One region of the Pseudomonas arsenicoxydans genome, then DNA from elsewhere that is predicted to be linked to it. Evidence: riboswitches for the same ligand, from Rfam matches in the RefSeq annotation. Region 1 holds a riboswitch; each other region holds the start of a gene.

What was found. Region 1 has a riboswitch for fluoride ahead of crcB (fluoride efflux transporter CrcB). Riboswitches for the same ligand answer to the same signal wherever they lie in the genome.
Region 2: it holds a riboswitch for fluoride, as region 1 does, so the genes downstream of both, crcB (fluoride efflux transporter CrcB) here and crcB (fluoride efflux transporter CrcB) in region 1, are expected to answer to the same signal.
Region 3: it holds a riboswitch for fluoride, as region 1 does, so the genes downstream of both, BLQ41_RS14870 (chloride channel protein) here and crcB (fluoride efflux transporter CrcB) in region 1, are expected to answer to the same signal.
Region 4: it holds a riboswitch for fluoride, as region 1 does, so the genes downstream of both, BLQ41_RS16470 (hypothetical protein) here and crcB (fluoride efflux transporter CrcB) in region 1, are expected to answer to the same signal.

The regions. Positions count from the first base shown of each region.
Region 1 covers NZ_LT629705.1:4,596,521-4,604,810, forward strand. The annotation lists partial or broken gene BLQ41_RS21530 (NAD-dependent dehydratase) at 91-584, shown strand; gene BLQ41_RS21535 (DUF190 domain-containing protein) at 605-943, opposite strand; gene crcB (fluoride efflux transporter CrcB) at 954-1,337, opposite strand; fluoride riboswitch at 1,480-1,541, opposite strand; partial or broken gene BLQ41_RS30545 (DUF1206 domain-containing protein) at 1,633-1,764, shown strand; gene BLQ41_RS21545 (alpha/beta fold hydrolase) at 1,797-2,621, opposite strand; gene tnpA (IS66-like element accessory protein TnpA) at 2,794-3,126, shown strand; gene tnpB (IS66 family insertion sequence element accessory protein TnpB) at 3,123-3,458, shown strand; gene tnpC (IS66 family transposase) at 3,542-5,071, shown strand; gene BLQ41_RS21565 (NIPSNAP family protein) at 5,126-5,491, shown strand; gene BLQ41_RS21570 (hypothetical protein) at 5,742-5,978, shown strand; gene BLQ41_RS21575 (gamma-glutamyltransferase family protein) at 6,106-7,716, opposite strand; gene BLQ41_RS21580 (amino acid ABC transporter ATP-binding protein) at 7,799-8,290, opposite strand, start outside.
Region 2 covers NZ_LT629705.1:3,500,169-3,508,458, reverse strand. The annotation lists gene BLQ41_RS16445 (class II glutamine amidotransferase) at 1-728, opposite strand, end outside; partial or broken gene BLQ41_RS16440 (IS3 family transposase) at 1,015-1,227, shown strand; gene BLQ41_RS16435 (DUF190 domain-containing protein) at 1,325-1,648, opposite strand; gene crcB (fluoride efflux transporter CrcB) at 1,659-2,042, opposite strand; fluoride riboswitch at 2,185-2,246, opposite strand; gene BLQ41_RS16425 (ArsO family NAD(P)H-dependent flavin-containing monooxygenase) at 2,425-3,504, shown strand; gene BLQ41_RS16420 (permease) at 3,532-4,569, shown strand; gene BLQ41_RS16415 (thioredoxin family protein) at 4,589-4,825, shown strand; gene BLQ41_RS16410 (hypothetical protein) at 4,953-6,305, shown strand; gene BLQ41_RS16405 (cation diffusion facilitator family transporter) at 6,356-7,255, opposite strand; gene arsJ (organoarsenical effux MFS transporter ArsJ) at 7,420-8,290, opposite strand, start outside.
Region 3 covers NZ_LT629705.1:3,177,664-3,185,953, forward strand. The annotation lists gene BLQ41_RS14835 (permease) at 1-590, opposite strand, end outside; gene BLQ41_RS14840 (ArsO family NAD(P)H-dependent flavin-containing monooxygenase) at 618-1,697, opposite strand; gene BLQ41_RS14845 (Crp/Fnr family transcriptional regulator) at 1,837-2,469, opposite strand; gene BLQ41_RS14850 (aspartate carbamoyltransferase) at 2,541-3,077, shown strand; gene chrA (chromate efflux transporter) at 3,109-4,314, opposite strand; fluoride riboswitch at 4,589-4,650, shown strand; gene crcB (fluoride efflux transporter CrcB) at 4,789-5,172, shown strand; gene BLQ41_RS14865 (DUF190 domain-containing protein) at 5,183-5,506, shown strand; fluoride riboswitch at 5,603-5,675, shown strand; gene BLQ41_RS14870 (chloride channel protein) at 5,755-6,633, shown strand; gene eno (phosphopyruvate hydratase) at 6,630-7,913, shown strand; gene ppa (inorganic diphosphatase) at 8,271-8,290, shown strand, end outside.
Region 4 covers NZ_LT629705.1:3,509,895-3,516,163, reverse strand. The annotation lists gene chrA (chromate efflux transporter) at 1-646, shown strand, start outside; gene BLQ41_RS30925 (C2 domain-containing protein) at 1,433-1,828, shown strand; gene BLQ41_RS16475 (hypothetical protein) at 1,899-2,102, opposite strand; gene BLQ41_RS16470 (hypothetical protein) at 2,155-2,424, opposite strand; fluoride riboswitch at 2,872-2,933, opposite strand; gene BLQ41_RS16465 (SulP family inorganic anion transporter) at 3,853-5,340, shown strand; gene BLQ41_RS16460 (universal stress protein) at 5,352-6,203, shown strand.

The DNA of each region.
Region 1 (8,290 bases):
TACTCAATCTTCAGCTTTTTCAATTTATCTTTGGTTAGCAATGCGAATCTCTGAAGGCTAATCTGTCACCTCAAAAAAAATTCTAGGAATGCCGTTTGCAAACAAACCGGTCGCCCTTTTGTGTTTCCCTGATCAAGGATGCAGCGGGACAGCCTCACCGATATGACCGACGCGCGTCAGCTGGCGAAACAACAAATGTGGGCAGCCACCACACCGGCTGCGGCCAATCAAGCATTCAATGTCACCAATGGCGATATATTCCGTTGGAAATGGATGTGGAGCAGAATCGCCGAATATTTCGGCTTGCCTCCGGCCGATTACCCCGCCACCCTCTCGCCACTTGAAAAGCAAATGGCTGACGATCAAGTTGCCTGGTCGCAAATCGTAGCGGAACACGGCTTGAAAGAATCCGATATCGGGCGCCTGATCTCCCGTGGCACACCGACGCTGACCTCGGTCGACCAATCGAAGTTGTCACGGATATGTCAAAGAGCCGGGTTATGGGTTACACCGCCTACCAAGCGAGCGATCAAGCATTTTTCGATGTGTTCGATAAACTGCGCGATATGAACTTGATCCCATAGGCCGTCTTATCTCCAAGGAGTCAGGAAGGATTCGGGGGATTGGCCTTTTTGCCGACGGTGCCCATCTCGACAGGAGTTTTTATGTAGAACACAGAGATTTCTTCAGCTTCCAATCGCTTGAATAACCTCTCGGATTCGTCCTCGGTAATAGCCATTCGAATTTCCGTCGGCTGATCCGCCAGCTCAAAAAAGTGCGATGAGTGCAATTTCCCTGTGTGCCCAAATCCTTCAATTCCTGTGCAGAGGGTCGCACCGCGCAACCCCATCTCTTTAGCCACGTCGACGATCCATTCGCCCAACATCTTTCCCTGATAACGACGGTTCTGCTGGGTAAAGAAAATTACTAGATAACCTTTCATGTTCATCTCCTCAGCGTGTGCCAATCATTTGATAGGACAGAAGCCCGGCAGCCGTCATCGCCAACGAACCTACGACATGCAATGAAACCGAGCCGAGCGCCCACAGCAGTCTGCCTTCCTGAATCAGGGCAACTGTTTCAGCTGAAAAAGTGGAAAAGGTGGTCAGCCCCCCACAGAACCCCGTGATGATTAGCAGACGCCACTCAGGGCTTAGCGAGGGAGATGCGGCCAAAAATGCTATGGCGAGGCCAATAATGTAGCCCCCGACCATATTGGCGACCACAGTGCCTGGGGGAATCGTAGGGAACAGCGCGTTGAGCTTCATGCCCAAGATCCAGCGCAACCAAGCACCGAGGGATGCGCCGACGCCGATAACTAGAAGTGATTTCAGCATGGATGCAAGTCTCCTCTGGGCAAGTAGTGCCGAGGAGGTGCTGATAACCGCACGCGGAGTGAGGGAGCTGATATGAGAATAGAGGTCACGATCCTGTCCTAAATTGGAGGACAGGGAGACACACCTACGCACCCTGTCCAGGGTTCACGTAGGCATCATCAGCACAAAGGCGGTTAAAGGAGGAATGCCATCTCCTGATTTCATCCTATAGCAGCGACGGCTGGATATTCAAGATACTAAGAACACGAATTCCACCGAAGGTAATGCCGTTCAGTTGTACTGACTGGCACTACGTCAGAATCTACCAGCTGGGTGGCTGATTTTGATGGTGATGGCCTTGGGGCTGATTGCCTTCTCGGCTTACAGTTTCTCTGAAGCTTTCTGGCGCAAGATAAATATGGATGTACCAGGAGTATCGAGACCCTAGGGTGCAGCAATATTGGCGGCCAACTTCCCGGATTAGAGCAGGCGTGGCCTTGGCCTGCCGCTGGCAATCATCGGCGCCGGTTCTTCATCATCGTGCTGCTGGCAGAGGAATTCTCGTATCAGTTCGGCAGTTCGCTGGGCACTGGTGACTACGAAAAAATGCCCCTCACCCTCCAGGACGTGCACTTCGGCACGGCGGATGGTGCGGCGCAGGATATGCGCGTTGTACATCTGTACCAAGGTGTCGCGGTCGCCAGTGAGGATCAGCGTGCGTTGGCGCAGACGGAACAGCCGCAGCAGGCTTGTCCAGCCGACCAAGGCAGCGAGCTGATAGTAGTAGGTTCGCGGATTAACGGAGAGCATGCCTTTCACTACTCCAAAACGCAGCAGCGCCTGGATTGAATTGCGGGATCCCTCCTGCTTGCGGGACTTGGCACTTTTGCTTCTACCAAAAAACTCCAAGATGTCGGCGGGCTTCACTAGCACCACCGGGCCGGCGGAGGTCGCCGCGAGGATCAGCCGGCGCACCATGCTCGGGTGACGCAGGGCAAATTCTTGCGCCAATGCACCGCCCCAACTCACGCCGAACACATCGACTTGGTCGACTCCCAACTGCTTCAGCATCTCGGCGATCAAGTCGGCATGGCGCGGCAGACGCATCGGCCAGCGGGGCATTTGCGATTTGCCGACTCCTGGCATGTCCAACGTAATGGTCATGAAGTCCCCAAGTTCTTCGCGCAGCGAATCGAAGGTACGGATCAAGCCACCCAAGCCATTGAGCAGGAGCAGGGGCGAACCTTGACCACTGATCGAAACGTTCAACTGCAAGTCTTTAATGGTCAGTTTGCGCGTTGTCATCGTTTTCCCTTGCTGCACGTGGCTGAGATAGCAACGGTCGATAAGACACTAATAAAGGAACCCCTATCGTAACCGTCCGGGCAACACACCTTCCTGACACCGTCGCTTGAGGCGATGGTGTCCACCTAAATTTAAGTGGACACCATTTTTAGCCTTTTTTAAGCGGACGCCCATGCCACAAGAACGCCGTTCCTATTCCAAGTCCTTCAAGGCTCAGGTCATTGCCGAGTGCGCCCAGCCTGACACCTCAATTGCCAATGTCGCTTTGACCCACAATCTCAATGCCAACCTCGTCCATAAATGGATTCGGGTGCATGCGCAGAAAAATCTGGCACTGCAAACTGCCTTTATTCCGGTCAAGCCATTGCCTTCGACAGCGGCACCTCAAGTTCTTCCGGCCACGATTCGAATCGAAGTGCCTCATTCAAAAGGCGTAGTCGTGGTGAGTTGGCCGGCAGAAAATGCAGCGGCATGCTCCGCTTTCCTGCGAGACCTGCTGCGATGATTCGCATCGACACCATCTGGCTCGCCACCGAGCCCATGGACATGCGTGCCGGCACTGAAACCGCGCTCGCACGAGTTGTCGCGGTGTTCGGTGCGGCGAAGCCGCATTGTGCATATCTGTTCGCCAACCGCCGCGCCAATCGTATGAAAGTGTTGGTGCATGACGGTGTGGGGATTTGGCTTGCCGCCCGGCGCTTGAATCAAGGACGCTTCATTTGGCCAGGCGTGCGACACGGCTCTGAAGTCGAGTTGGATGCCGAGCAACTTCAGGCTTTGGTTCTCGGTTTGCCTTGGCAACGCGTCGGTTCCGGAGGAGCCATCACGGTGCTCTAACTCGTCTGCCATGGCGCGCTTGCCAGTGCAATTGGCCCATCAGTCTATCGTCGCCACCAGCCCTCTCTGGCAGAATCTGCGGCATGCCTTCGCATCCCAATCTCGATCATTTAAACCCTGAACAACTGCGTGCCTTGGCGGCGCAGTTGATCCAGCGCGTCGAGACGATGGACAAGCAAATCACTCATCACAAGTCGGTCAACGAGAAACTGGCCCACGAGATCGCGCTGCTCAAACGCTTCAAGTTTGCCAAGCGCAGCGAGCAGTTGAACCCGGATCAAGCCAGCCTGCTCGACGACTTGATCGATACGGATATCGCCGCTATCGAAGCCGAACTTGAGGCGCTGCAACCGGCACCTGTCGAAGCCAAAGTGCGCCAGCAACCCAAGCGCGCGCAGCTGCCACCGCAGTTTCCTCGCACGCTGATCCATCACGAACCGGACAACAGCCACTGCCAGTGCGGCTGCGCCCTCAAGCGCATCGGCGAAGATGCCAGCGAAAAGCTCGACTACACGCCCGGCGTGTTCACCGTCGAGCGCCACATCCGTGGAAAGTGGGCCTGCGAACAGTGCGAAACGCTGATACAGGCGCCGGTACCGCCGCATGTCATCGACAAAGGCATCCCTACAGCGGGCCTGCTGGCCCACATCATGGTGGCCAAGTTCGCCGACCATCTGCCGCTGTATCGCCAAGAGAAAATCTTCGGCCGCGCTGGGCTGCCCATCGCCCGTTCGACCTTGGCGCAGTGGGTGGGCAACTGCGGCGTGCAATTACAGCCGCTGGTTGATGCGCTGCGCGAAGCCGTGCTGACGCACGGCGTCGTTCAGGCTGACGAAACGCCGGTGCAAATGCTGACGCCTGGCGCGAAGAAAACTCATCGTGCCTATGTCTGGGCCTATGCCACCAGCCAGTTCTCAGACCTGGCGGCGGTCGTTTACGACTTCAGCCCGAGCCGCGCAGGCGAACATGCCCGAGCCTTCCTCGGCAAATGGAACGGCAAGCTGGTCTGCGATGACTTCGCTGGCTACAAGGCAGGCTTCGAACTGGGCGTTACGGAGATCGGCTGCATGGCTCATGCGCGCCGCAAGTTCTTCGATTTGCACGCGACTAACAAGAGCCTGATCGCCGAAAAAGCACTGCACTACATCGCGGCGTTGTACGAAGTCGAACGCGAAGTTAGGGAAGTGGAGCCAGGTGACCGGCAGCGAATACGACGAGAAAAAGCAGCGCCAATCCTCAACGCACTTCATACCTGGATGACGGCCCAAAGGCAGCTCGTTCCCGAGGGCTCGGCCATCGCCAAGGCCTTGGATTACAGCCTCAAACGCTGGATAGCGCTGACGCGCTATCTCGATGACAGCGCTGTGCCCATTGATAATAATTGGTGCGAGAACCAAATCCGACCGTGGGCACTTGGGCGCTCAAACTGGCTGTTTGCAGGTTCGTTACGCAGTGGTAAACGCGCAGCTGCGATCATGAGTTTGATCCAGTCGGCACGGCTCAACGGGCATGATCCGTATGCTTACCTGAAGGACGTTCTAGCGCGCCTGCCGACGCAGCGGGCGAGTGAGATTACCGAGCTGCTGCCGCATAACTGGACTCCCGCCAAATAACGTAAGCTGGGATATATGGATGCTCACGTTGAAACTCCACATGGAAGACTTGGAATGACTAGAATTATTGAAATCCTGATGTACACCTTAAAGCCAGGATCGGGATTGGATTTTCATCGAATAATGCAGAATGTAAGTGTTCCGCTTCACATAGAAGCTGGCATAGATGTCGTTTCTTATGGCGGCTCATTACATGATTGTGACAGCTATCACCTGATTCGCTCTTATGAAAGCGAGAGCCATCGCCTAGCATCTCAAGATATTTTTTATGCAAGCGCTGCCTGGAAACTGGGCCCGCGAGCAGACATTATCAGTCGGATTGAAGTCAGTACAACGACAGTTATGGCGTTCACTCAAGACGTAATTGATGCAATCAGAGCTTCCGTAGATCTATCTAAAGCCGATGCTCAATCAGCGTAGCCATCGGCAAAGACAGACCCCGTAGTCTTAAACGCTGGGATCAGGAAGGTGTGTTAGCCGGACGCTTACCCCCTATCCTTGCTCGGCGCCTAACGGTTGCCCCCCTTTGATTCGAGAGCCAGGAAATGCATATGACCGAGACAACCCAAGTCATGGAAGCGTTGTCGGCCAACGAAGCCAATCTAAAACTTTGTGAAGGCTGGTCTTTGATATCGGTGGTTGTCACAACACATCTTAATGGGAGGGGATTTTGACTTATCTGGATTGGGTTCAATGGCCGGCGATGCTTGTCACTGTGCTTGCTGCATGGTTGATCGGGTCTCAACAGCCGTCGAGACGAATGACTGGCTTTGTATGCTTCATTTTGAGCAATGTGCTGTGGGTGATTTGGGGTTCGTACGCTGAAGCCTACGCGCTCATTCTCTTGCAGATTTGCCTGTGCCTCATGAACCTTCGCGGGTTTAAGAAGAACCTGAAAGACCAGTAAACAAGAGTGAAGCGGATCCCTGTTTCTCTATGGTTTGAATCCTCGGCAACTGCCGCGCAGCAGCTCTTGCATTCGCCAGTGGAGCACCGTGACGAAGCTGCGCTCGCTGAAGTAGTCGAGAAATGTGTTACCACACAGCAATATGGGAATCGGCTCGCGGCTCAGTACCACCGCACAGCACACCGGTGTCCGGGTCCCGAATGATGATCTGCCCTCGCCCATAGTTGATCAGGTCGCAATCGACCTGAATCCGGTGTCCGCGCCGCGCCAGCGAAGCCGCCAGATCCCGAGACGCTCCCTGCTCAATGCCGACCTTCATTTCTCCAAGCCATTGCCACCGAGGGGCGTCCAGCGCGGCTTGTGGGTTAAGACCAAAATCCACCAGGTTCATGACCATCTGCACATGGCCTTGGGGCTGCATGTAGCCGCCCATGACGCCGAACGGTCCCACCGGCGCGTCGCCTTGACTGATGAAACCGGGAATGATGGTGTGAAAGGTTTTTTTGCCCGGTGCCAGGCAGTTGGCGTGGTCAGGATCGAGACTGAACTCCTGTCCGCGGTTCTGCAAGGCGATGCCGCTGTCTGGCAGTACCACGCCGGAACCGAAGCCGTGGTAGTTGCTCTGGATGAAAGACACCATGTTGCCCTCCTCATCCGCCGTGGCCAGGTAAACCGTGCCGCTGGCATGGGGATCACCGGGATTAGGTTCTCGCGCCTGATCAGTGATCTGTTCGCGACGTTGGCGGCTGTAGGCATCGCTGAGAAGATCAGCCACCGCCACACGCATGTGCAGTGGATCGGTGATGTAATGCAGGCCGTCGCTGTAAGCCAGCTTCATGGCTTCCAGTTGACGATGCCAGGTCTGCTGGCTGTCGCGGTGATCGAAGTCAAAGCCCTCAAGGATTTTCAGGGTCATCAGGGCGACTAATCCTTGCCCGCTTGGGGGGATTTCCCACACATCGTAGCCACGATAGTTGATGCTGATCGGGTCCACCCATTGGGCGCGATAGTCTTGCAGGTCACTGGCGCGCAGGTAACCGCCGGTGGCGCGGGAATGGGCATCCAGCCGCTTAGCCAATGCGCCGCGATAGAAGCTTTCACCCTCGGTGTCAGCCAGCTCTTGCAGCGTTCGGGCTTGCGCCGGGTTGCGGAATATTTCACCGGCCTTGGGTGCACGGCCATCGATCAGGAACGTGTCGAACCAAGCGTCGAGCACTGGGTCTCGATGGGGGCTGAATTCATCCAGAGCAGTCTGCCATTGTCGAGCGACCACCGGAGACAGTGGAAAGCCATCCCTGGCCAGACTGATCGCGGGCTGCAGCAACTCGGCAAAGGGCAGCTTGCCGAACCGTTTGGAGAGCTCCGCCCAGGCCGACGGGCAACCGGGCACCGTCACCGGCGTCCAGCCATACAGCGGCATCTGCTCGTGACCGCCCGCCTTGACCGCATCGATTGTCAGCGCTGCCGGCGCCTGGCCATTGCCGTTCAGCCCATGCAATTGGCCTTTGCTCCAGACCAGAGCAAAGGCGTCGCCGCCCAAGCCGCAGCCGGTAGGTTCAACCACCGTCAGCGCTGCCGCCGTGGCGATCGCGGCATCAATGGCATTGCCACCATTGCGCATGATTTCGATACCGGCTTCGGCGGCCAGAGGCTGTGAGGCCGCGACCATGCCACGCCGGGCAAACACACTCTGACGTTGCGACGGATAGGGATATTCGTGGGCGGAAAATTTCAACATGGCAAAAGCTCTTCCAAACAAGGATTCATTGGCAGCAGGTGTCCGGTTCCATGCCGGGTGAAAAAAGCCCCGACTGAGAAGGTCACAGCACGCGGCTGAGAAAGGCCTGGGTTCGTGGGTGTGTCGGTCGACTGAAGATCTGCTCCGGTGGCCCCTGCTCGATCAATTCGCCCTGATCGAGGACCACCACGCGGTCGGCGACTTCTCGGGCAAACCCCATTTCATGGGTGACCACTACCATCGTCATGCCGTCATCGGCCAACTGTTTCATCACCTGCAGCACCTCGCCGACGGTTTCCGGATCGAGGGCACTCGTGGGCTCGTCGAACAGCATGGCTTGAGGTTTCATCGCCAGCGCCCGGGCGATTGCCACGCGCTGCTGCTGCCCACCGGACAACATCGACGGGTAATGCATGGCCTTGTCCGCCAGACCGACCCGCGCGAGCAAGGCACGCGCTTGTTCCAACGCTTCAGCGCGAGGCACGCCGAGCACCTGGATCGGTGCCTCAATGATGTTTTCCAGCGCGGTCATGTGAGGGAACAGATTGAAACGTTGAAAGACCATCCCAATGTC
Region 2 (8,290 bases), 1.1 Mb from region 1:
CGCCAGTCGTCTTCGCTGAGCGGCACGCTTGCGATGAAGCTCACCCGCTGTTCGCCGCTTGCCTCATCCTGCAACAAGGTATGGGGGACAGGGCAATGCCAGTGGTACAGGGCTGGCGCCTCTACCTTGCCGCTCAGCGCGTTGAAACGTCGATCAGCGTGAGCGAATAGCGCATCACCATCGCTATAAAGAAAATTGGCCGGGCCAAGCCGACGCAAATCAGCAGCAAAACGGCCAATCAAGGCCAGACGCTCATGCAGGGAGGGCAGTTCCGGGTACTGCATCTCCATCAGTTGCAGGCGTGCCAGCAACGCACAAAAAGCCTGTTCGGAATCGCTTTCCCCTATGGCCTGATAACAGCCACCGTCGAACTCGGCGGATAGAGCGAGGCCACGCAGATTTCCATTATGGGCAAATATACGCATACGCCCCCTGAGTTCACGGGCAAATGGCCCCGTATTGGCCAAGTTGACCGCCCCCTGAGTAGCATGCCTCAGATGCGCAACGATTAACTTGGTGCTGGGCCCTTGGTTCTGTAAGAGTTTTACCAACTCGCTGTCACTGGCGGCAGTAGGCTCCCTGAACAGGGCAACATCGCGTCCCCGGTAAAACCCCACACCCCAGCCATCACGATTGTGACCTTCGCCACCGGCATGCGCTGCCAGAGCGGCGAGCGAGTGCGTCAGTTGCGTAGGCAACCGGCTGCTCATGGCCAGCAATTCACACATCGGTTGCAACTCGCGTCACTTCCGTGCGGGCCTCACCTTCAATGAGTCGTTTCATGACAGTCCCCGATACCAGTTCGACGACTAGAAGGGTAGACAACTGCAAGCGATTTCACACAGCCTGGGTCGGTTTTGGCCGGTCGTGCCCATTAGGCGGTCTGTTCAAATCCGATGCAAAACACTGGTCAGTGTCGAATGCAAATGGGTGGTCAAATTCATGCGATTACGCACCCAGAGGCGCTGCCACCTCGCACGTACCATTTTTTCGCAGCCTAACGCCTACCGCCGTTGCGGTTTCCGGCCAGTAGCCGAGAGTTTTTTCCAGCTTCTAAAGCGAGAGCGGATCAAGCGAAAAATCTGCACCACGCGGCAGGATGCTCCTAGCGATGTGTTCGACTACGTCGAGATGTTCTACAACGCAAAACGCCGCCATGGTTTCAACAATCAGCTGTCACCGGTAGAGTTTGAAAAGCGTTACGTAATGAGCTTGCAAGGTGTTTAGAGAATCCGGGGCGATTCAGTCATCGTGGATTGCGTTACCAGCTGGGACGTCTGCATAGCTCATGTTCGTATCTCCGAAGGTCTAGGGTGGGGCCGGGCTAGTTGGCCTTTTTGCCAACGGTGCCCATCTCGATTGGGGTCTTTATGTAAAACACGGAGATTTCCTCAACCTCCAATCGCTTGAACAACCTTTCGCATTCATCCTCGGTGATAGCCATGCGAATTTCGGTGGGCTGATCGGCCAGTTCAAAAAAATGTGAGGAATGCAGCCGACCAGTGTGCCCAAAACCCTCGATACCTGTAGAAAGGGTCGCACCACGCAGTCCCATTTCTTTGGCTAAATCTACGATCCAGTCGCCAAGCATCTTTCCCTGATAACGACGGTTCTGTTGAGTAAAGAAAATCACGAGAAAACCTTTCATTTTCATCTCCTCAGCGCGTGCCAATCATTTGATAAGTCAAAAGCCCGGCAGCGGTCATTGCTAACGAGCCTACGACGTGCAATGAAATCGAGCCGAACGCCCAGAGCAGTTTGCCTTCCTGAATCAGGACGACTGTCTCGGCTGAAAACGTGGAAAAGGTAGTAAGTCCGCCGCAGAAACCCGTGATGATCAGGAGACGCCACTCTGGACTAAGGGTGGGAGATGCGGCCAAGAAGGCGATGGCCAGACCGATGATGTAACCCCCAACCATGTTCGCGACCACCGTGCCTGGAGGAATCGTGGGGAACAGGGCGTTTAACTTCATGCCCAAAAGCCAACGCAACCAAGCACCCAGTGATGCGCCTATAGCGATGACCAGAAGTGATTTCAGCATGGTTGCATGTCTCCTCTGGGCTGATGTCGCCGAGGAGGTGCGGATAACCGCGCACTAAGAGAGGGAGCTGATATGAGGTTTTGAGTCACGATCCTGTCCTAAATTGGAGGACAGGGAGACACACCTACGCACCCTGTCCAGGGTTCACGTAGGCATCATCAGCACAAAGGCGGTTAAAGGAGGAATGCCATCTCCTGCTTTTATCCTATAGCAGCGGCGGTCAAACATTCAAGCTGCTATACGGTCGGGAATCCAAAACTGAATGCCGTCAATCGAAGCATTCAATAAATGTCGATCAGCATTCCCAACATATGAGCTAGATCAGTTGGATTTAAACCTGAGTCGCTATACTGACCGCCCAGCACCGACCTAAGGCTTCCCCATGACTCATTCGATCAGTGGCCAGCTAGATGTAGTCATTATCGGCGGGGGCCAGTCAGCCTTGGCGGTAGCGTATTTCCTACGCCGAACTCAATTGTCATTCGTTATCCTCGATGCGGAGGAAGAACCCGGTGGTGCCTGGCGACACGGCTGGAATTCGCTACATCTATTCTCCCCAGCCACTTGGAGTTCGATCCCTGGCTGGATGATGCCCCCCACGCAAGAGGGTTACCCTTCGCGCAACCATGTGATCGGTTACCTCAACCAGTACGAGCAGCGCTACCAATTTCCTGTCGAGCGCCCGGTTCGGGTCACTTCTGTGGAGCATATGGCGTCTGGTTTACGGGTTCGTTCTGACGACAGGCATTGGGATGCCAGGGTTGTGGTCAGCGCTACAGGCACCTGGAGCAATCCCTACATCCCTCACTACTCAGGTGCCGATTTATTCGCCGGTCGGCAGTTGCACTCCGCGCACTATGTCGACGCCCAACCGTTCGAGGGCAAGAAGGTGTTGGTGGTGGGTGGCGGTAATTCAGGGGCACAGATTTTGGCCGAGGTTTCCAAGGTCGCCGAGACCACCTGGGTGACCCCCGTCGAACCATTGTTTTTACCGGACGAAGTGGATGGGCGGGTACTGTTCGAGCGCGCAACCGAGCGCTGGAAAGCCCAACTGGAGGGGCGCGTCATTGAGCAGCCCGTTGGTGGACTGGGTGACATTGTCATGGTGCCGCCAGTTGTCGAAGCCCGTGAGCGCGACGTCCTCAAGTCTGTACGCCCTTTTGAACGTTTCACTCGCAACGGCGTGATTTGGGTCGACGGTTCCGAATCTGCGGTGGACGTGGTGATTTGGTGCACTGGATTCAGACCAGCCCTACAGCATCTGGATACGCTAGGGGTGATCAACACCGAGGGCCGCGTTGATGTCGAAGGTACCCACTCGACCGAAGAGCCAAGGCTGTGGCTGGTCGGTTACGGCGAGTGGACAGGTTCGGCTTCCGCCACGCTGATCGGTGTAACACGCACAGCACGCAGCACAGTCAATGAGATCGCAACCTTTCTTGGCGATCCGTCCGAGGCCTAGTGCGTCTACACCATAGGAGTAGTGGACATGAGCGAAATGATTGTGCGCTGGCCTGAGCGGAATCCCCGCCTCTTCTTAGCAGTAGCCGCACTGATTTGGTTTGGTTTGTATGAGGCCCTGATTCCCATTTCGGAGGCTTTGGTCGCAGCGATTCCGGTTGATCGTAATAGCCACCTTGGAGGCGCCTTACAGTTTTTTTTCTACGACACGCCCAAAGTGCTGATGCTGCTGACCGGCATCGTGTTCTTGATGGGTATGCTCAACTCCCACTTCACCCCTGAGCGCACCCGCGCACTGTTGGCGGGGCGAAGCGAGGGTATGGCCAATGTAATGGCGGCCTCTCTGGGTGTGTTTACCCCCTTTTGTTCCTGTTCAGCCGTTCCTCTATTTATAGGTTTTGTTCAAGCCGGGGTGCCACTAGGGGTGACTTTCTCTTTCCTCATTTCTGCGCCCATGGTGAATGAGGTAGCGCTGACACTGCTGCTTGGCCTGTTCGGCTGGAAAGTTGCGCTGCTATACCTCAGCCTGGGTTTGTTTATTGCGATTGTTGCTGGTTGGGTCATCGGGCGCCTGAAAATGGAGGCCCATCTGGAAGACTGGGTTCGTAATATGCCCAAGATCCAGGCAACCGCCGGGGACACGAGTATGCCGCTGCATGAGCGAATAAATGCCGGGTTTACCAGCGTGCGTGAAATCGTCGGGAAAGTATGGCCTTACATCCTTGCCGGCATAGCCATTGGCGCAGGCATTCACGGGTATGTGCCTGAGGATTTCATGGCCAGTTTCATGGGCAAAGAAGCATGGTGGTCGGTACCTCTCGCGGTTCTTATAGGCATCCCCATGTATACCAATGCGGCTGGCATCATTCCTATTGTGCAGGCACTGCTCGCAAAGGGCGCGGCATTGGGCACTGTGCTGGCCTTCATGATGAGTGTCATCGCTCTATCCCTTCCTGAGATGGTGATCTTGCGCAAGGTGCTGAAAGTTCGCCTGATAGCCACCTTTATTGGGGTCGTAGCCGTCGGCATTCTGATCGTTGGTTACGTCTTCAACTTCACTTTGTAATCCACCTACCGAGGTTTTTATGAAAGACATCAAGGTTCTGGGCTCCGGTTGTGCAAAATGTAAATCGACAGTAGCCATCATCGAACAGGTGGCGAGTGCGAAAGGCGTCCCCGTAAAACTGGAAAAAATCGAAGACATGCAACAGATCGTCAGCTACGGGGTAATGTCCACGCCAAGTGTCGTGATTGATGGAAAGGTTGTTCACTCAGGTGGCATCCCGACCCGTGACAAGGTCGAACAGTGGCTCAGTGCTTGAGGTAAGCCGCTTCTGGACGTCCAGACACACTCGGTGTTGAGAGGCCCAACTGTGCCCGCCTCAAACCATGACAGGCTCGGGCTAGGGACTCGGCCCGTCAAGTCTCAAAGCCCTATGGGAAATGGCGATGCCTAAATTGGTTATGCCCTTGTCCGACAATGACGCGGCGTTTCTTTCGTCGGCAGCCGCTGCGGCGGCTCTGGCAGGGGTGCCTATAGAAACCCTCAACAGCCAGTGCTTTTGCATCAGTCTGGATAAAAATGCCCTGCGCGAGACTCTGGAGTCGACGCTCGGTCAGCCAGGTTTGTTTGAGCTTGTGCAGCAACGCTGCCCTCATCTATTCGCCGCCCATCCGGTCTTCATCGCACCGGCCCACTTGGATCGCATGGCGCAGGTCGTGCGCGCGGTCGAATCAGTCGTTGCACTCCCGGCTTACCGAGAGGAAGTGCTAGCTCACTCTCCTACTATCGCACGACATGACCCGGGTGGGGTCAAGGGAGTGTTCTTTGGGTATGACTTTCATGTCACTGAGAACAATTTCGGCCTGATCGAGATCAACACCAATGCTGGTGGAGCAATGCTCAATGCCGTGTTGTCACGAGCGCAGCACGCCTGCTGCCCGGCGATAGAACAGCTGCTGCCACCATCGACAAGGGCCGAAACGTTTGAAAGCAAAATCATTGCAATGTTTCGTCAGGAGTGGTCACAGTACGGCCTGGATAAACCGTTGCGCAGTATCGCCATTGTCGATGAGGCGCCCGAGCAACAGTACCTGTACCCAGAGTTTCTGCTGTTCCAACAGCTGTTCCAGCGTAATGGACTAGAAGCTGTGATCATCGATCCCTCTGAGCTCAACCTGAGGGATGGTTTACTTTGGCATGACCAGTTGGCCATCGACATGGTCTACAACCGGTTGACCGACTTTTCTCTTGAGGCAGTTGGCAACGCCACGCTACGCCAAGCCTACCTTGAACGAGCCACGCTACTCACACCACATCCGCGAGCCCATTCCTTGTACGCAGACAAGCGCAATCTGGCCTTACTCTGCGATGCCCAGCGATTGAAAGCATGGGGGGTGCCACAAACTACCCAGGATCTATTACTGACCAGCATTCCGCATACAGAAATAGTAACGGCAGAAAATGCAGAGCGCCTATGGCGTGAGCGCCGGGGGCTGTTCTTCAAACCTTGCGCCGGATTTGGCAGCCGGGCTGCCTACCGTGGTGACAAGCTCACTCAGCGGGTCTGGAAGGAGATTCTCGCCGGTGATTATGTTGCCCAAGCCTTGATCTTGCCTGGTCAACGAACGCTATCAAATGAAACTAAGGCCCAAGTGCTGAGGTTCGACGTTCGTAACTACACCTATGCTGGCGAGGTACTGTCGGTGGCCGCACGGTTATACCAAGGCCAGACAACTAATTTCCGTACATTGGGCGGCGGTTTTGCACCCGTGTATCCAGGCCCACAAACGGCAGGTTGACGATTAGACAGATCATTCATTCAGGTAGAACGTAAATAACACCCCAGCTTCTATAGCCCGTTACAACCTGACGAACAGCCTAGATCGCGCTCCAGTTGCAGAGTGCAATGAGTGATCTCGAAGTGCTCACGTAATTCTTCAGCTACATCCCGCAACAACTGATCGCTATCCGGCAATGACGCCATAACCAAATGTGCAGTCAGCGCAACCTCCGTCGTGCTCATAGCCCACACATGCAAATCGTGGATATCGATGATGCCTGGCTGACTCAGGAGATATTGACGTATCGAAGGCAAATTGACCTGATCGGGAACGCCGTCAAACAGCAAATGTAGGGATTTACGAAACAATGACCAAGTAGTAACGACGATAATAACGGCAATCACCAAACTAATTACCGGGTCAATCCAGTTCCAACCTTTCCATTGATACAACGCCCCTGCCAGCAATACGCCTACCGATACCAGAGCATCGGCTGACATATGAAGGAAAGCTCCGCGCAAATTTAGATCGTTTCGGCTTCCAGAAATGAACAGCCAAGCGGTAATGGTATTGACCAAAATACCGATACCAGCAACGAGCATCACTGTTACACCAGCTATCGCCACCGGAGCCTGCAGGCGTTGAAACGCCTCCCATCCAAGCGATCCCATCGCAATCAGCAAAACAAACGCATTGATAAAACTAGCGAGAATCGAGCCCCGTCGCCAACCAAAGGTATGCCGATCATTTGGCTGTAAGCGTGTAGCGGCCAACGCCGCCCAAGCCAGAATCAATCCTCCCACATCGCTAAGGTTATGGCCCGCATCCGCCAAGAGAGCCAGTGAGTCAATTTTCCAGCCATAGAACGCTTCGATTAAAACAAAACCGAAATTTAGCGCTATACCAAGACCGAAAGCCTTGTCGTATCTCTTGGGTACGTCAGCATGACCATCATGCGAATGAGTCATTTTATGAAACCTTCCGGCTAGGGTATGAGCAATGCCATATGCCTTAGGAATTGTTAGGTCTAAAATTTCTTCAGCGGAAATGGGGACTGATTCTCCCTCGGTTAACCTCTCGCGACTTGCAAGCTGGATCTCGAGAGCAAGGCAATTATCTCAGCATAACTTCTTCATATCGCCTCGGCATGCCTGGGTAAGGCGATAGAAATTAGAGCGGCCAGCAGCACGAAGACCGAGGAAACCCACAAACAGGCCTCCAATCCGTAACTCTGATAAATCCAGCCGGACAGCACGGTGCCGAGCAATCGGCCCAAGGCGTTGGACATATAGTAGAAACCCACATCCAGCGATACCCCGTCTTCTTTGGCATACGAGACGATGAGATAGCTGTGCAGCGAGGAATTCACCGCGAACAGCACGCCGAACACCATTAACCCACCCAGCAACACAACGTGAGGCGACCAACCCGCCGAGAGACCGAGGGCTATTGCTGCAGGCAGACCCGCCAGCAATGCTGCCCAAACGAAGGCAGCCCGCCCATCAGGGACGTGGCCGTGCTTCTTTCCGGTGATGTTCGGGGCCAACGACTGCACGATGCCATAGCCGATGACCCAGGCCGCCAAGAAGCCGCCAACCAACCAGAAGTCCCAGCCAAACACCGTGCTCAGGTAGACCGGCAACGCCACCACGAACCACACGTCTCGGGCACCAAAGAGGAACATCCGCGCCGCCGAGAGGATATTGATCGCCCGGCTCTTGGAGAGAATGTCGCGAAACTTCGGTTTGGCCTTGGCTTTACCCAGATCTTTCTTCAGCAGGAACAGGCTGGCTATCCATATCAGCGCCAGCGTTGCGGCCATCGCCAGCACGGCAACCGTAAAGCCTAGCAATGCCAGCAGCGCACCGCCCAGGAAGAAACCCACGCCTTTGAGCGCGTTCTTCGAACCGGTGAGAATTGCCACCCACTGATAAAGGGTGCCTTGCTGGTTGTCGGGCACTAGCAGCTTGATGGAGCTTTTCGCGCTCATCTTGTTGAGGTCT
Region 3 (8,290 bases), 1.4 Mb from region 1:
TTGGGCATATTACGAACCCAGTCTTCCAAATAGGCCTCCATTTTCAGGCGCCCAATGACCCAGCCAGCAACAATCGCAATAAACAACCCCAAGCTGAGGTACAGCAAGGCAACTTTCCAGCCGAACAGGCCAAGCAGTAGTGTCAGCGCTACCTCATTCACCATGGGCGCAGAAATGAGGAAAGAGAACGTCACCCCTAGTGGCACTCCCGCTTGAACAAAGCCTATGAATAGAGGAACGGCTGAGCAGGAGCAAAATGGAGTAAACACACCGAGTGACGCCGCCATGACATTGGCCATCCCCTCGCTTCGCCCCGCCAACAGTGCGCGGGTGCGCTCAGGCGTGAAGTGGGAGTTGAGCATGCCCATCAAGAACACGATGCCGGTCAAAAGCATCAGCACTTTGGGTGTGTCATAGAAAAAAAACTGTAAGGCGCCTCCAAGATGGCTATCCCGATTAACCGGAATCGTTGCGACGATAGCCTCCGAAATGGGAATCAGGGCCTCATACAAACCAAACCAAACCAGTGCGGCTACTGCTAAGAAGAGGCGGGGATTGCGCTCAGGCCAACGCATAATCATTTCGTTCATGTCCACTACTCCTAAGGTGTAGACGCACTAGGCAACGGACTGCTCGGCGAGAAAGGCTGCGATCTCATTGACTGTGCTGCGTGCTGTGCGTGTTACGCCGATCAAGGTGGCAGAAGCTGCACCTGTCCACTCGCCATAGCCTACCAGCCATAGCCTTGGTTCTTGGGTCGAGTGGGTACCTTCGACTTCAACGCGGCCCTCGGTATTGATCACCCCTAGCGTATCCAGATGCTGTAGGGCTGGTCTGAATCCGGTGCACCAAATCACCACATCCACCGCAGATTCGGAACTGTCGAGCCAAATCAAGCCGTTGCGAGTGAAACGTTCAAAAGGGCGTACAGACTTGAGGGCGTCGCGCTCACGGGCTTCGACAACTGGCGGCACCATGACAATGTCACCCAGTCCACCAACAGGCTGCTCAATGACGCGCCCCTCCAGTTGGGCTTTCCAGCGCTCGGTTGCGCGCTCGAACAGTACCCGCCCATCCACTTCGTCCGGTAAAAACAATGGTTCGACGGGGGTCACCCAGGTGGTCTCGGCGACCTTGGAAACCTCGGCCAAAATCTGTGCCCCTGAATTACCGCCACCCACCACCAACACCTTCTTGCCCTCGAACGGTTGGGCGTCGACATAGTGCGCGGAGTGCAACTGCCGACCGGCGAATAAATCGGCACCTGAGTAGTGAGGGATGTAGGGATTGCTCCAGGTGCCTGTAGCGCTGACCACAACCCTGGCATCCCAATGCCTGTCGTCAGAACGAACCCGTAAACCAGACGCCATATGCTCCACAGAAGTGACCCGAACCGGGCGCTCGACAGGAAATTGATAGCGCTGCTCGTACTGGTTGAGATAACCGATCACATGGTTGCGCGAAGGGTAACCCTCTTGCGTGGGGGGCATCATCCAGCCAGGGATCGAACTCCAAGTCGCCGGGGAGAATAGACGTAGCGAATTCCAGCCGTGTCGCCAGGCACCACCGGGTTCTTCCTCCGCATCGAGGATAACGAATGAAAGTTGAGTTCGGCGTAGGAAATACGCTACCGCCAAGGCTGACTGGCCCCCACCGATAATGACTACGTCTAGCTGGCCACTGAGCGAATGAGTCATCGGAATGAACCCTGGATCGATGCAAGAGGGTCATTGTAGCGATTCAGTTATGACTTCAACTGATCTAGCTCAGATTAAGAGGGGATGACTATCACCGTCTATTGCCTCGCTCTCCATGTCCTCAATTGGTCTTCGCAGGTCAAGGTTTGATAGTCAAATGATTGCCTTCGACTTTAAGACGACCTTCGTTCTGCATGCGTCTCAACGCCCTATATAGAGCTTCGTGAGTCAAGCCCAGATCTTTTGCCCAAGACTTGCGCGACTGACTGAGCGTCACGACGCCGTCGGAACCTTCGGTTTCAATGTAATGGGTGATACGGTCAGTCGCGCTATGCAGGCACAGCCTTTCGCATTGAGCGCGTAGCTTTTGGATTTCCTTGGTTAGTTCTGACTGCCAGGCTTTGCGAAATGCAGGCACATCTTCCAAGGCCGCGCGAAACGCTACGACTGGAAACAGCAGCAAAGTGGTGGACTCGGTAGCTATAGCGTCACAGTGGTAAGCGCGGCTGTCGAGACTGGCCTCCGCAATGAAGCCTCCGCATGAGCGTTGCAAGACCACTTCGAGGCCATTGCGGCCTAGTCGAACCAGGCGTGCATCGCCAGAGATCACAAGATAAACATGACGAATCGGATCTCCAATCAGAAAAAGCGTCTCGCGAGTATCGGTATCCACCTGCTTGGCCGACACACGCAGTGTCTCTGGGATGAGAGCAACTGATGGTTGGGCGGCGATCAAAGCCGGCCAGTCCAATGCGTCATTTACTTTCTTCATATGATTCGGATCATACCCATGGACGGTCGTCACATCATAGGATCGATTTAACGTCAATTCGGAGAAAAATCATGCGCAAAATCGCTATTACTTTGGGCGTCATCGTTGCTTTCGCCGGAAGCGCTTTTGCCCAAACTATGGATCACTCTAAAATGAACCAAGCCGCTCATATGACGACGATAGCCGACGCGCAGCGCGAAGCAGAAGTATCCCAACGCGGCGAAGAGGTAATGCCATTTAGCCTAGCAGCAACGACCCACATTTTTACGAAAAACGCCGAAGGCGGGATGCAGCAGGTTGTGGTCAAGAAATCCACTGACGCCGACCAAGTGAAGTTAGTTCGCGAGCACCTGCAAGAGATCCGCAAGCAGTTTCTGAATGGCGACTTCTCAGGCCCTTCCCGCATCCATGGCGACGACATGCCAGGTCTCGCCGATCTAAAAACCGCCAAACCAGGACAAATCTCTATCGTTTACCAGGATGTTGAGGGCGGCGCAGAGCTGATCTACAACACGTCGGATGCCAGCTTGGTGACGGCCTTGCACAAGTGGTTTGACGCCCAACTCTCCGACCATGGTAAGGATGCTATGGAAGGGCATTCCAAGTAGACGAGAAAGCCCTACGGAATTTCAAAGACTGTCAAAGCACGACACTCAGCAACCATCCGGCTGCACCACCACCGATCACCACTAACCATGGCGGTTGCTTCCAAAACATCAGACCGATTAGGCACACCAATGCCAAACCGAAGTCCTGTGGCTTAAGGATCGCGCTCGTCCATACAGGCTGATAAAGCGCTGCCAGAAGCAAACCAACCACCGACGCATTGATCCCAAGCAACGCAGCTTGGATGTGTACGCTGCGTCGCAGCTGCTCCCAAAACGGTAAGGTACCAACGATCAACAGAAACGACGGCAGAAAAATGGCTAGCAAACAAATCAACCCGCCGACCCAGCCAGAGGGCTCGGCGCTCATCGAAGCACCAAGAAATGCAGAGAACGTCAAAAGCGGCCCAGGAACAGCCTGTGTCGCACCATACCCGGCAAGAAAGGTTTCATTGCTGACCCAGCCTGAGGGCACTACTTCTGCCTGCAACAATGGCAACACCACATGACCTCCACCAAATACCAGAGACCCGGCGCGATAAAATGCATCTACCATGGAGAGCGTCTGATTGAGTAGCATCTGGCTCATTATCGGTAAGCCGACCAGCAAAGCGAAAAACAGTGATAACCAGAACAAACCTGCTCGGTAACCGACCTTTATGGGCAGTGGATCATGTTCGGCGGCGCGAGCTGGTTTGAATAAAAGCAAGCCGGCAAAAGCAGCTATAGCAATTGAGCCGATCTGCCCCCATGCAGACGGAACCAACAGCACCACACACGTCGTAATCGCCATGATCGTGATACGCAACGCATCTGGGCATAGATTCCGTGCCATTCCCCATACGGCTTGAGCGACCACCGCAACGGCCACGACTTTCAGGCCGTGCAGTACGCCAGGCGCGATGATATCGCCATAGTTGGAAATACCTAACGCAAACAGGATCAGAAGGATGGCCGAGGGCAACGTGAAACCCGCCCAGGCGGCCAGCGCCCCAGAGTAGCCCGAACGAGAGAGTCCCAGCGCCATACCAACCTGACTACTCGCGGGGCCCGGCAAGAACTGGCAAAGCGCAACCAAGTCAGCATAGCTACGCTCAGTGAGCCATTGCCGGCGCGTGACGAACTCATCGCGGAAATACCCCAAGTGTGCGATGGGGCCGCCAAATGAAGTCAGTCCCAGGCGCAAAAAGATGAGGAATATAAAAAACGGTCGACGGTCACCCTTGCTGTTTATGTTCATGCACATGCGTTCCGCATTTAATTAGACATTTATGACGATGAGGAAAAGAAGACTGCAAACGGATCTGCGTCTACGAAAGCCGAGGGCGGAAAAAAGGTCGCGAATCGTCATGTCATGGTATTCCCTCGCGATTTGCGCCGCGTAGACTAGGGCTCGGTTGAGATACACCTCGAATCTGGGCGCCATCATAGCGCTCGATTGCGGTGTCAAAACTCAATAAGCCAGTCCATACGAACTCGTTGTACCTTGAAAGTCTTACAGTCAGTGCTATAGGATGAAAAAAGGAGATGGCATTCCTCCTTTAACCGCCTTTGTGCTGATGATGCCTACGTGAACCCTCGACAGGGTGCGTAGGTGTATCCGCTTCCTGTCCCCAATCTAGGACAGGATTATGATCCTACTACCCCAGTCGCCACTTCCTTGTTGTGCTTACCTGCTACCTGTTTGGTCTAGGTCTGACGGGGTGAGCCCACCATGCTGAAATCACTTGTAGTTATCGCTGTTGGCGCGTCACTTGGTGCCTGGTTGCGCTGGCTCTTGGGCATGAAGCTAAACGCCCTGTTCCCAACAATCCCCCCTGGCACTGTGGTTGCGAACATGATTGGGGGCTACATCATCGGCTTAGCTATCGCGTTTTTGGCCGCATCCCCCACTCTGAGTCCTGAGTGGCGTCTACTGATCATCACGGGTTTCTGTGGCGGACTTACCACCTTTTCTACATTTTCGGCAGAAACAGTTGCCCTGATTCAGGAAGGCAGACTGCTCTGGGCGCTCGGCTCAGTTTCATTACACGTTGTGGGTTCGCTAGTGATGACGGCTGCCGGGCTTCTGTCCTATCAAATGATCGGCACGCGCTGAGGAGATGAAAATGAAAGGTTTTCTAGTGATTTTCTTTACCCAACAGAACCGTCGTTATCAGGGAAAGATGCTTGGCGACTGGATTGTTGATTTGGCGAAGGACATGGGGTTGCGTGGTGCGACCCTGTCTACGGGCATTGAGGGTTTTGGGCACACTGGTCGGCTGCACTCCTCGCACTTTTTTGAGCTGGCGGATCAGCCTACCGAGATTCGCATGGCTATCACCGAGGACGAGTCCGAAAGGTTGTTCAAGCGATTGGAGCTTGAGGAAATCTCGGTGTTTTACATAAAGACACCAATTGAGATGGGCGTCGTCGGCAAAAAAACCACCTAGTTCGGTCTCCTTTCATAAGCTAAAGCTTCAGGCATCCTTGCAATGGGCGCTGATCCTGTAACACGATTTTACATTTTGGCCACGGCTAGCTAAGATCGACCGACTGGAGATGGCATTCCTCCATTAACCAACCGCTGTGCCCGTAGCAGCTGATGATGCCTACAGAAACCTGATCAAACCAGGTCTGTAGGCGATCGCGCTCAAAATCCTTTTTTGGTCAGGCCCACTTACTTTTCGTGGCTGGCCAAATGTCTAAATTTCGACGACCGGAACAACTCGACTTACTGCCCTATATAGCGAAATGGCTTGCGCTTGCAGGTCTTGTAGCTCTTTTGGCAGGCTCTGCCTCTGCGTTATTCCTCCTTTCTTTGGATCACGCCACCCAGTGGCGAGAAACCCATCCCTGGGTGATCTGGCTCCTGCCAGTGGCTGGCTTTGCCGTGGGACTTGCGTATCACTTGATAGGCAAACCCGTTGATGCCGGAAACAACCTGATCATCAATGAGATCCACGATCCTAAGAAGATCGTGCCTTTGCGCATGGTGCCGATGGTGCTGATCGGAACCGTGGTTTCCCACCTCTTCGGTGCATCTGTGGGACGTGAGGGTGCGGCGGTGCAAATGGGCGGCGCTCTTGCCGATCAACTGACGCATGTCTTCCGGCTACGTCGCGAAGATCGTCGAGTGATTCTCATGGCCGGCATCAGCGCTGGTTTTGCGTCCGCCTTTGGCACCCCCCTCGCTGGAGCTTTGTTCGGACTTGAAGTGCTGGCCATCGGACGTATGCGTTACGACGCGCTTTTCCCTTGCGTGGTTGCGGCAATCGTTGCTGACCAGGTTGGGCAAGCCTGGGGAGTGGTTCATACGCATTACGTCATTGGCGAAGTGGTTCCGGTGCAGCTGTGGAGCGTCATGGCTTTGGTGGCAGCTGGGATTGTCTTTGGCCTTACGGGCCTGCTATTTGCGACGGCCACCCATAAGCTCGGAGCTTTCGTTAAACGACTTATCTCCTATTCGCCATTACGACCCTTCGCTGGCGGCCTTCTGATCGCAGTCGCGGTGTGGGCGCTCGGTAGTATTCACATGGTTAATGACGTTCCCGAATCGCTCCTTGGAGAAGATCAATGAAAACGCAAATCCAGGCTATTCACGCACGTGAAATTCTCGATTCACGCGGTAACCCTACCGTTGAAGTCGACGTCACCTTGGAGTCCGGAGCTCGGGGCCGGGCATCGGTTCCATCCGGTGCGTCTACAGGCGTTCACGAAGCAGTTGAGTTGCGTGACGAAGATACACAGCGGTATTCCGGCAAAGGAGTGTTGAAGGCCGTTAGCAATGTGAATACCGAGATACTTGAGTCTCTGAGAGACCAGGATGCAACTGATCAGGAACAGGTAGATCATCTGATGATTAAGTTGGATGGAACATCTGATAAATCCAGGCTTGGAGGAAACGCTATCTTGGGCGTCAGCCTCGCCGTTGCAAGGGCAGCGGCTTCTGCCATGAACGTGCCGTTGTTCCAATACCTCGGCGGTGACCAGGCAGCAAGAATGCCCGTTCCGATGTTCAATATTCTCAATGGCGGTGTTCATGCCAACTGGCAAGGCCCTGACTTTCAGGAATTCATGATTGCACCTACAGGGGCTGGCAGTTTCAAGGAAGCCTTGCGATGGGGCGCTGAGGTGTACCACGAGCTGAAAAAGGTGCTTAAGGACGCCGGCTATTCAACAGCGGTCGGAGATGAGGGCGGCTTTGCGCCGGCACTCAAGAAAAACTCAGACGCCATTGAGCTGATCATTCAGGCAATTGAAAGGGCTGGTTACACCCCTGGATCTCAGATCGAGATCGCTATCGATCCAGCATCCAGCGGTTTTTATGAAAACGGTCTTTACCATCTACGCTCGGAAGGTCGCAAAGTCGATGCCGAAGAGCTGATTAGCCTCTATTCCTCATGGGTCGATAAGTACCCAATTGCGGTACTGGAAGATGGACTCGCGGAAGATGATTGGTCGGGCTGGAAGCAATTGAATGCTGCGCTGGGTGACCGTATAGAGTTGGTTGGAGATGACCTATTTGTCACCAACGTCGAACGGATTCAGCGAGGAATCGCAGAAAACGTCGCCAATGCCGTACTGATCAAACCCAATCAAATCGGAACCCTGACTGAGACCAAAGCCGCCATCGAAATGGCCTACGGGGCAAATTGGGGAGCGATGGTTTCTCATCGTAGCGGGGATACGGTTGACAGCTTCATCGCTGACCTGACTGTCGCCATGGGGACTGGCCATCTCAAGACAGGAGCTCCATGCCGGGGGGAGCGGGTCGAGAAATACAATCAGTTTCTGCGAATAGAAGAGCATCTGGGAAGCCGTGCCATTTATGCAGGACATGATGCGTTTATGCGGTGATAGCCACCGATTTGCTGTCAACCAGATTGAAACGAGAGAGACGTAATGACCCCGTCCGAGAAGCTAGTCGACTGGAACAGGAAATGGAGAATCCAGAGCGGCATTGTCATTTGTAGAAAGTGCGCGGCGCAGCAGCCCGAGACATTGAGTAATCAACCGTTCGCCCACGGCTCTGGCTGTGGGGAGGTCAGCTCGCAATTTTCGCAACCTTGGACTGACTTGGATGCGATCAGAAAGTCATTCGTCTTATAGCCGGTAAATCTGTTGGTTTGGTCAGCGTAAATAATCGAATCACGTTTATCCGTAGGCAAAAACGTCAGCGGCCTTAGCCTTTCATAGAAGCTTGGAGATATGAGCATGAGCTACACGGACATTCC
Region 4 (6,269 bases), 1.1 Mb from region 1:
CGAACATGATCCACTGCCCATAAAGCTCGGTTACCGAGCAGGTTTGTTCTGGTTATCACTGTTCTTCACTTTGCTGGTCGGTTTACCGATAATGAGCCAGATGCTACTCAATCAGACGCTCTCCATGGTAGATGCATTTTATCGCGCCGGGTCTCTAGTATTTGGTGGCGGTCATGTGGTGTTGCCATTGTTGCAGGCAGAAGTAGTGCCTTCAGGCTGGGTCAGCAATGAAACCTTTCTTGCCGGGTATGGTGCAACGCAGGCTGTTCCTGGGCCGCTTTTGACGTTCTCTGCATTTCTAGGTGCTTCGATGAGCGCCGAACCCTCTGGCTGGGTCGGCGGGTTCATTTGTTTGCTAGCCATTTTTCTGCCGTCGTTTCTATTGATCGTTGGTACGTTACCGTTTTGGGAGCAACTGCGGCGCAGCGTACATATCCAAGCTGCATTGCTTGGGATCAATGCGGCGGTGGTTGGTTTGCTTCTGGCAGCGCTTTATCAGCCTGTATGGACGAGTGCGATCCTTAAGCCACAGGACTTCGGTTTGGCGTTGGTGTGCCTAGTCGCTCTGACGTTTTGGAAGCAACCGCCATGGTTGGTCGTGATCGGTGGCGGTGTAGCCGGATGGTTGCTGAGTGCCATGCTTTGACAGTCTTTCAAACTCCTTAGGGCTTTCTCGTCTACTTGGAGTGCCCTTCCATTGCATCCTTAGCATGGTCGGAGCGTTGGGCGTCAAATCACTTGTGCAAGGCCATCACGAAGCTGGCATCTGACGTTATATATGAACTCGCCCCCTCAACGTGAGCTAGATCAGTTTGCCCGCCGCCAATGGCAGCGCTCGCCCGGGAGAATGATCCGTGGCGAGGCGCTGAACACCGGGCAAAGGCTGCCTAATGTTTTGCGAGACGGACCGCGTTACCTCTATCAATCACAGGTATATGCCCACTCCCGAAAAATGAATTCAGCCACTCATGTGCCCTTTCAACGTCGAATATCAATCAATGGTTTTCCATTTCTTGAATAGCGGTTCTGGTGATTTTGTATTCGCTACACCCTAGACAAACAATTTGCCAGTAATTACCCGACGGATCGAGTTCGGTCGATCGAGTCCCGCAAATAAAGCACTCCATACCCACCTCCAGTAGCTAATCGCTCTACTGTAGCTGAACCGATCAAACTCTCCACCGCCCGCGCATGCCCCGGCATAGGACTCCCATGCCCACAGAAAACAAACCGGCCGAACTCAAGGTTGAGCGCTCGACGGTCACGAAGCTGGTGATCACCGGCGCACCGCGGCTCGACCCAATCAGCGTATTTCTTGAAGACTTCGGCCGCCGGGCTATCCCGACCGAATCCAACCCGAACTACGAGACCCGCCCAAGGCAAGGTCACGATCAACTGCTGGGACAAGAGCTGGAATGCTTGCTGGGGCGGCATGGGCCCGCGCACCGTCGCGGAGTTCGTCGCCGACTGCGGATGGGACTATGTCCTGAACTGCCTGGATGGCGGTATCAGTTCGACGGTATTCAGCGGCAATGCGCTGCATGCCTTTGCTAAGAGGTGCATCGTCCAGCGCCGCCGACAACAGACCAGCCGCCACGACTGGGAACTGGGCGATCTGAGCAAAGGTAAAGCGCGCGAGCTTTGGGACGAAATTGATGTTCTACGCAACATCGAGAGTTCAAACGAGTGCTGGCATCACAGCCATCTGCTGACGGAGCTGTTCGGTGATGAGTGCCATTACGCGCTCGATGGAAAGACGGTCGAGGAGAACCACGAATTCACTTACCTAAGGCGCATTGTCGAAACAGTGCAACAAGCGTTGAACTAGGAACAGCAGCAGGTGGCTGCACGACGGCTGTGAATGCCCATGACCTGATATCAGTGGAAATTCCAGGCAGTTAGTCATCCGCCGTGAAATCGCCGTACCCGCGTGGCAACTCCATCCATGTATCAAGAGCTGCCGGCTGCCGCGCGACCGCAGCATCCCATTCAGGGCCTATGGCTACGCTTTTGCTCATCATGTCGCGAATGACTGCTGTTGCCACTTCGTACTCATGATGTATTTCTAGCGCTTTGGCTAAAAATTCTTCTTTCTGATTCATGGAATAGCTCCAGAGATTATGAATCCCCTCCCCGCTGCACGAGAAGATGCTCTTAATCCGTTAGGGTCCACAACTTCCCCGCCGGTCGTCCGTCGAGCGACGGAATCGGGTCTGTTTCAGGTGAAGGTGAAGGTGAAGGTGAAGGTGCATAAAGAAAAGCTGCCCAAGCTTCGTACGCCAGCTTTTGGCGACTAGCAGCTTCCTCCCATGCATAGCCTGAGACTTGCCGCGCCGACACCAGCATCATGATGTGGTTGGTAGCTGCGTCGAGCTCGAGTAATAACTGGTGGGAGCGGAAGCGAAAATCGTCTGTACTGTTCATCTAACGGCACACCTGTCATAGGCTTGGTACCGAATAGAGCCAATACACCTATGTAGGCATTTTGCCATCAACGTTGGTTGCCGCGCTATTTCACACGACAATCGGTTCGCTCTAGGGATGGTCATCTGTTTCTGGCGGACTTCGGCCACCACCGATTTTGAAAGTGGCGAGTTGATCCACAACACTCAGTTCACCCACTCATTTCTGTTTTTATTAGCCACCGCGTATTGGCGTTAATGTGTTTTTGACCCAGGAGGCTGATTTTGACTGACCCACATGCAGCGTCTGAAACCACTCGCATTATCATCATTTGCTGAGTATTCGGGAGGGGCAGTGAATTCCGGCAGCCTGGATCAGAAACGCATCAGCGCCAACAGATAGGTCATAGCATCTGCCCCTAATCATAGTCATGGACAGATAGGCAAAGCCTACGCGGCCACAAGGGATATATGCGTAGGCATCACTAGCCGGAAGGCAGTCAACGGAGGAATGCCATCTCCTGCCATAACTCTAGCACTGCATTCTTTTCTTGCATGCAGGAAGTCGGATTGATCACTAGCCGTTTTTGTAGACAAAAGAGGAATATGACCGGTGAGCGAGCCCATGAAATACAGTTGCGTTCCTCGATAAATGTGATGTGGATTTATTGGGCCCTAAGTGCTCACAACTTGCTGCCTGCGCGCCGCATGAAATAGCCCGGCGTGCCGCGTCGGCATGTGCACCAACCTGCTTATTTTCGTAGGCAGAATTCGGCACCATTTCGGTGCTGTTTGGCCCGTCCCTCGAGCTCCGCACAGACATAGAAAGTAGCCGACCAAATTACCGCCGCTCAGTATCGGATGCTCAACCTCAAAGCCCCGTACATTTTGCGTAAAATTTCTACGGTCTATCGATTACCAAGGTTCGCCTGCTACGTAGCAGACCTTTGGTCGCCTACAGGCACTAAAAAAAAGGTCCGTTTTTCTTTGGTTAAAATTTAACCAGCGAATAAAACCCGGCACTTGGCCGGGTTTTACCTGCGCTCCTTAACAACGCAGTTCCCAACTGAGAGGGATGGAGAACTGACAAAAAGGCGCGCAGGCGGCTGATATTGCCAAAAGGCATTTCTCAAAGCAATCCACCCAACGCGAGATAGCAGGTCGCAATCGACGATAGTTTCGCTATATACTTCCGAATCCGCATACCCTTTGAGCTACAGGTACATCAGCATGACTGTACTCCAAACGAGCTACTGGCAGCCTACGCCGCCTTAGCGCTACGCCCCCTCGCAACACCTCGCACCCGCCTGTTTCGCTCGCGGTGCGTACTGCTGTATGCCCGGTTCTTACACCCAAAGCACACAGTCCAATAATCCTCACAATTTGAATTCGTATCGACGCGCTCGCCATTCGCCTGGTGTGCGTGCGGTGCATTGCCTTGGATATTTCTATGCTGCAAAAACTTAAACAAACGTGGCTTTCCAACGTCCGTGGAGACGTGCTCGCGGGTCTCGTCGTCGCTCTGGCGCTCATCCCGGAAGCCATTGCCTTCTCTATCATTGCCGGCGTCGACCCCAAGGTCGGTCTTTACGCTTCCTTCTGCATCTGTGCCGTCATTGCCTTCGTCGGCGGACGTCCGGGCATGATCTCAGCGGCAACCGGCGCCATGGCACTGCTCATGGTTACTCTGGTTAAAGAGCACGGGCTACAGTATTTGCTGGCAGCCACCCTAGTGTGTGGGGTGCTTCAGATACTTGCCGGTTACCTGAAGCTGGGCTCACTGATGCGCTTTGTCTCGCGCTCGGTGGTCACTGGCTTTGTGAACGCTTTGGCGATCCTGATTTTCATGGCGCAATTGCCTGAACTCACCAATGTCACCTGGCATGTTTACGCCATGACCGCCGTGGGCCTTGGAATCATCTACCTGTTCCCGTATGTACCGAAGATCGGCAAGCTGATTCCTTCGCCGCTGGTCTGTATCCTGACCCTGACCGCAATTGCCATTTACCTCGGTCTGGATATCCGCACCGTGGGAGACATGGGCCAACTGCCGGACACGTTGCCGATTTTCCTGTGGCCTGAAGTCCCGCTGAACTTTGAAACTCTGCGCATCATCTTCCCGTACTCAGCAGCGCTGGCAGTTGTAGGCCTACTCGAGTCCATGATGACCGCGACCATCGTCGATGATTTGACTGATACCACCAGCAACAAAAACCGCGAATGCAAGGGCCAAGGCATCTCCAACATCATCGCTGGCATGCTTGGCGGTATGGCAGGCTGTGCCATGATCGGCCAGTCAATCATCAACGTAAAATCAGGTGGCCGAACCCGCCTGTCGACACTTTGTGCCGGCGTCTTCTTGCTACTGCTCATCGTCTTTCTGGGTGAGTGGCTGTCTAAAATCCCTATGGCTGCGCTAGTCGCCGTGATGATCATGGTGTCCATCGGCACCTTCAGTTGGGACTCTCTGCGTAACCTCAAGCAGCACCCGCTATCGACCAACATTGTTATGGTCGCCACCGTTGTGGTGGTCGTGGCAACGCACAACCTGGCCTATGGTGTCCTGGTGGGCGTGCTGCTGGCTTCGCTGTTCTTTGCGAACAAAATCGGCCACTACCTCGACATCCAGTCCAGCCTGGATGCCAAAAATTCACACCGGACGTACACCGTGGTGGGTCAGGTGTTTTTCAATTCGGCTGAAAAATTCACCAACGTTTTCGACTTCAAGGAAGCACTCAAGAAAGTCACCATCGACCTGACCCAAGCCCATTTCTGGGATATCACTGCCGTAGCGGCGCTGGATAAAGTGGTGATCAAGTTCCGCCGTGAAGGCGCTGAAGTTGTGGTGCTGGGTCTGAACGAAGCCAGCGCCACCATCGTTGACCGCTTTGGCGTGCATGACAAACCTGACGCCATCGACAAGCTCATGAGCCACTAAGGAGATCGATAATGACCCGCGTAATGGCATGCATTGATAACTCACAATCCTCACTAGCGGTCTGCGACTACGCAGCATGGGCGTCGCAACAGTTAGATGCGCCACTGACCTTGCTGCATGTATTGGATGAAGAGAAATACCCTGCAGCAGCTGACCTGAGTGGAAACATTGGCCTCGGCAGTCGAGAACACCTGCTGGAGGAACTGGCTACGTTGGATGCCCAGCGTGCCAGGCTCGCTCTGGAGCAGGGCCAGCACATGCTTGAAAAAGCCAGGGAGCGAACTGTCATCTCCGGTGCTGGTTTTCCTGAGTTGAAGCAGCGCCACGGCCACTTGGTAGAAAGTCTGAGCGACCTTCAGGAGGATATTCGGCTATTGGTGATCGGAAGAGTGGGAGAAGACAGCGCACGCTGTACGCGTACCCTTGGTAGCCAGATAGAAGCTGTCGTGCGAACAATTCACCGGCCCATCTTGATCACAGCCAATAGCTATAAAAAGCCCGAAAAAGTGATGCTCGCATTTGACGGCAGCCCTACGGCCTACAAAACCATTCAGATACTTGCCGCCAGCCAGCTTTGCGAAGGCCTGCCCATTCATCTCGTTATGGTCGGAGCAGACTCGGAAGATAATCGTGATGCTCTGGCGAAGGCTGTAGGCATGTTCCTCTCTGCCGGCTTTGAAGTACAGGCCCAGATCCGACAAGGAGAAGTGGAGGCGGCTTTGCACGTTTATCAAGCGGAGCACGGAATTGATCTGCTGGTCATGGGTGCCTTCGGGCACTCACGCATCAGACAATTTCTGGTAGGCAGCACAACTACGACGATGCTTCGAACGGCCACCATGCCTGTGTTGTTACTTCGCTGAGGCAAGCCTCTAAAGTAGGGGTATCTGGCTCGCGCGGTTCCGGCGCAAGACAGGGACATCAACTGG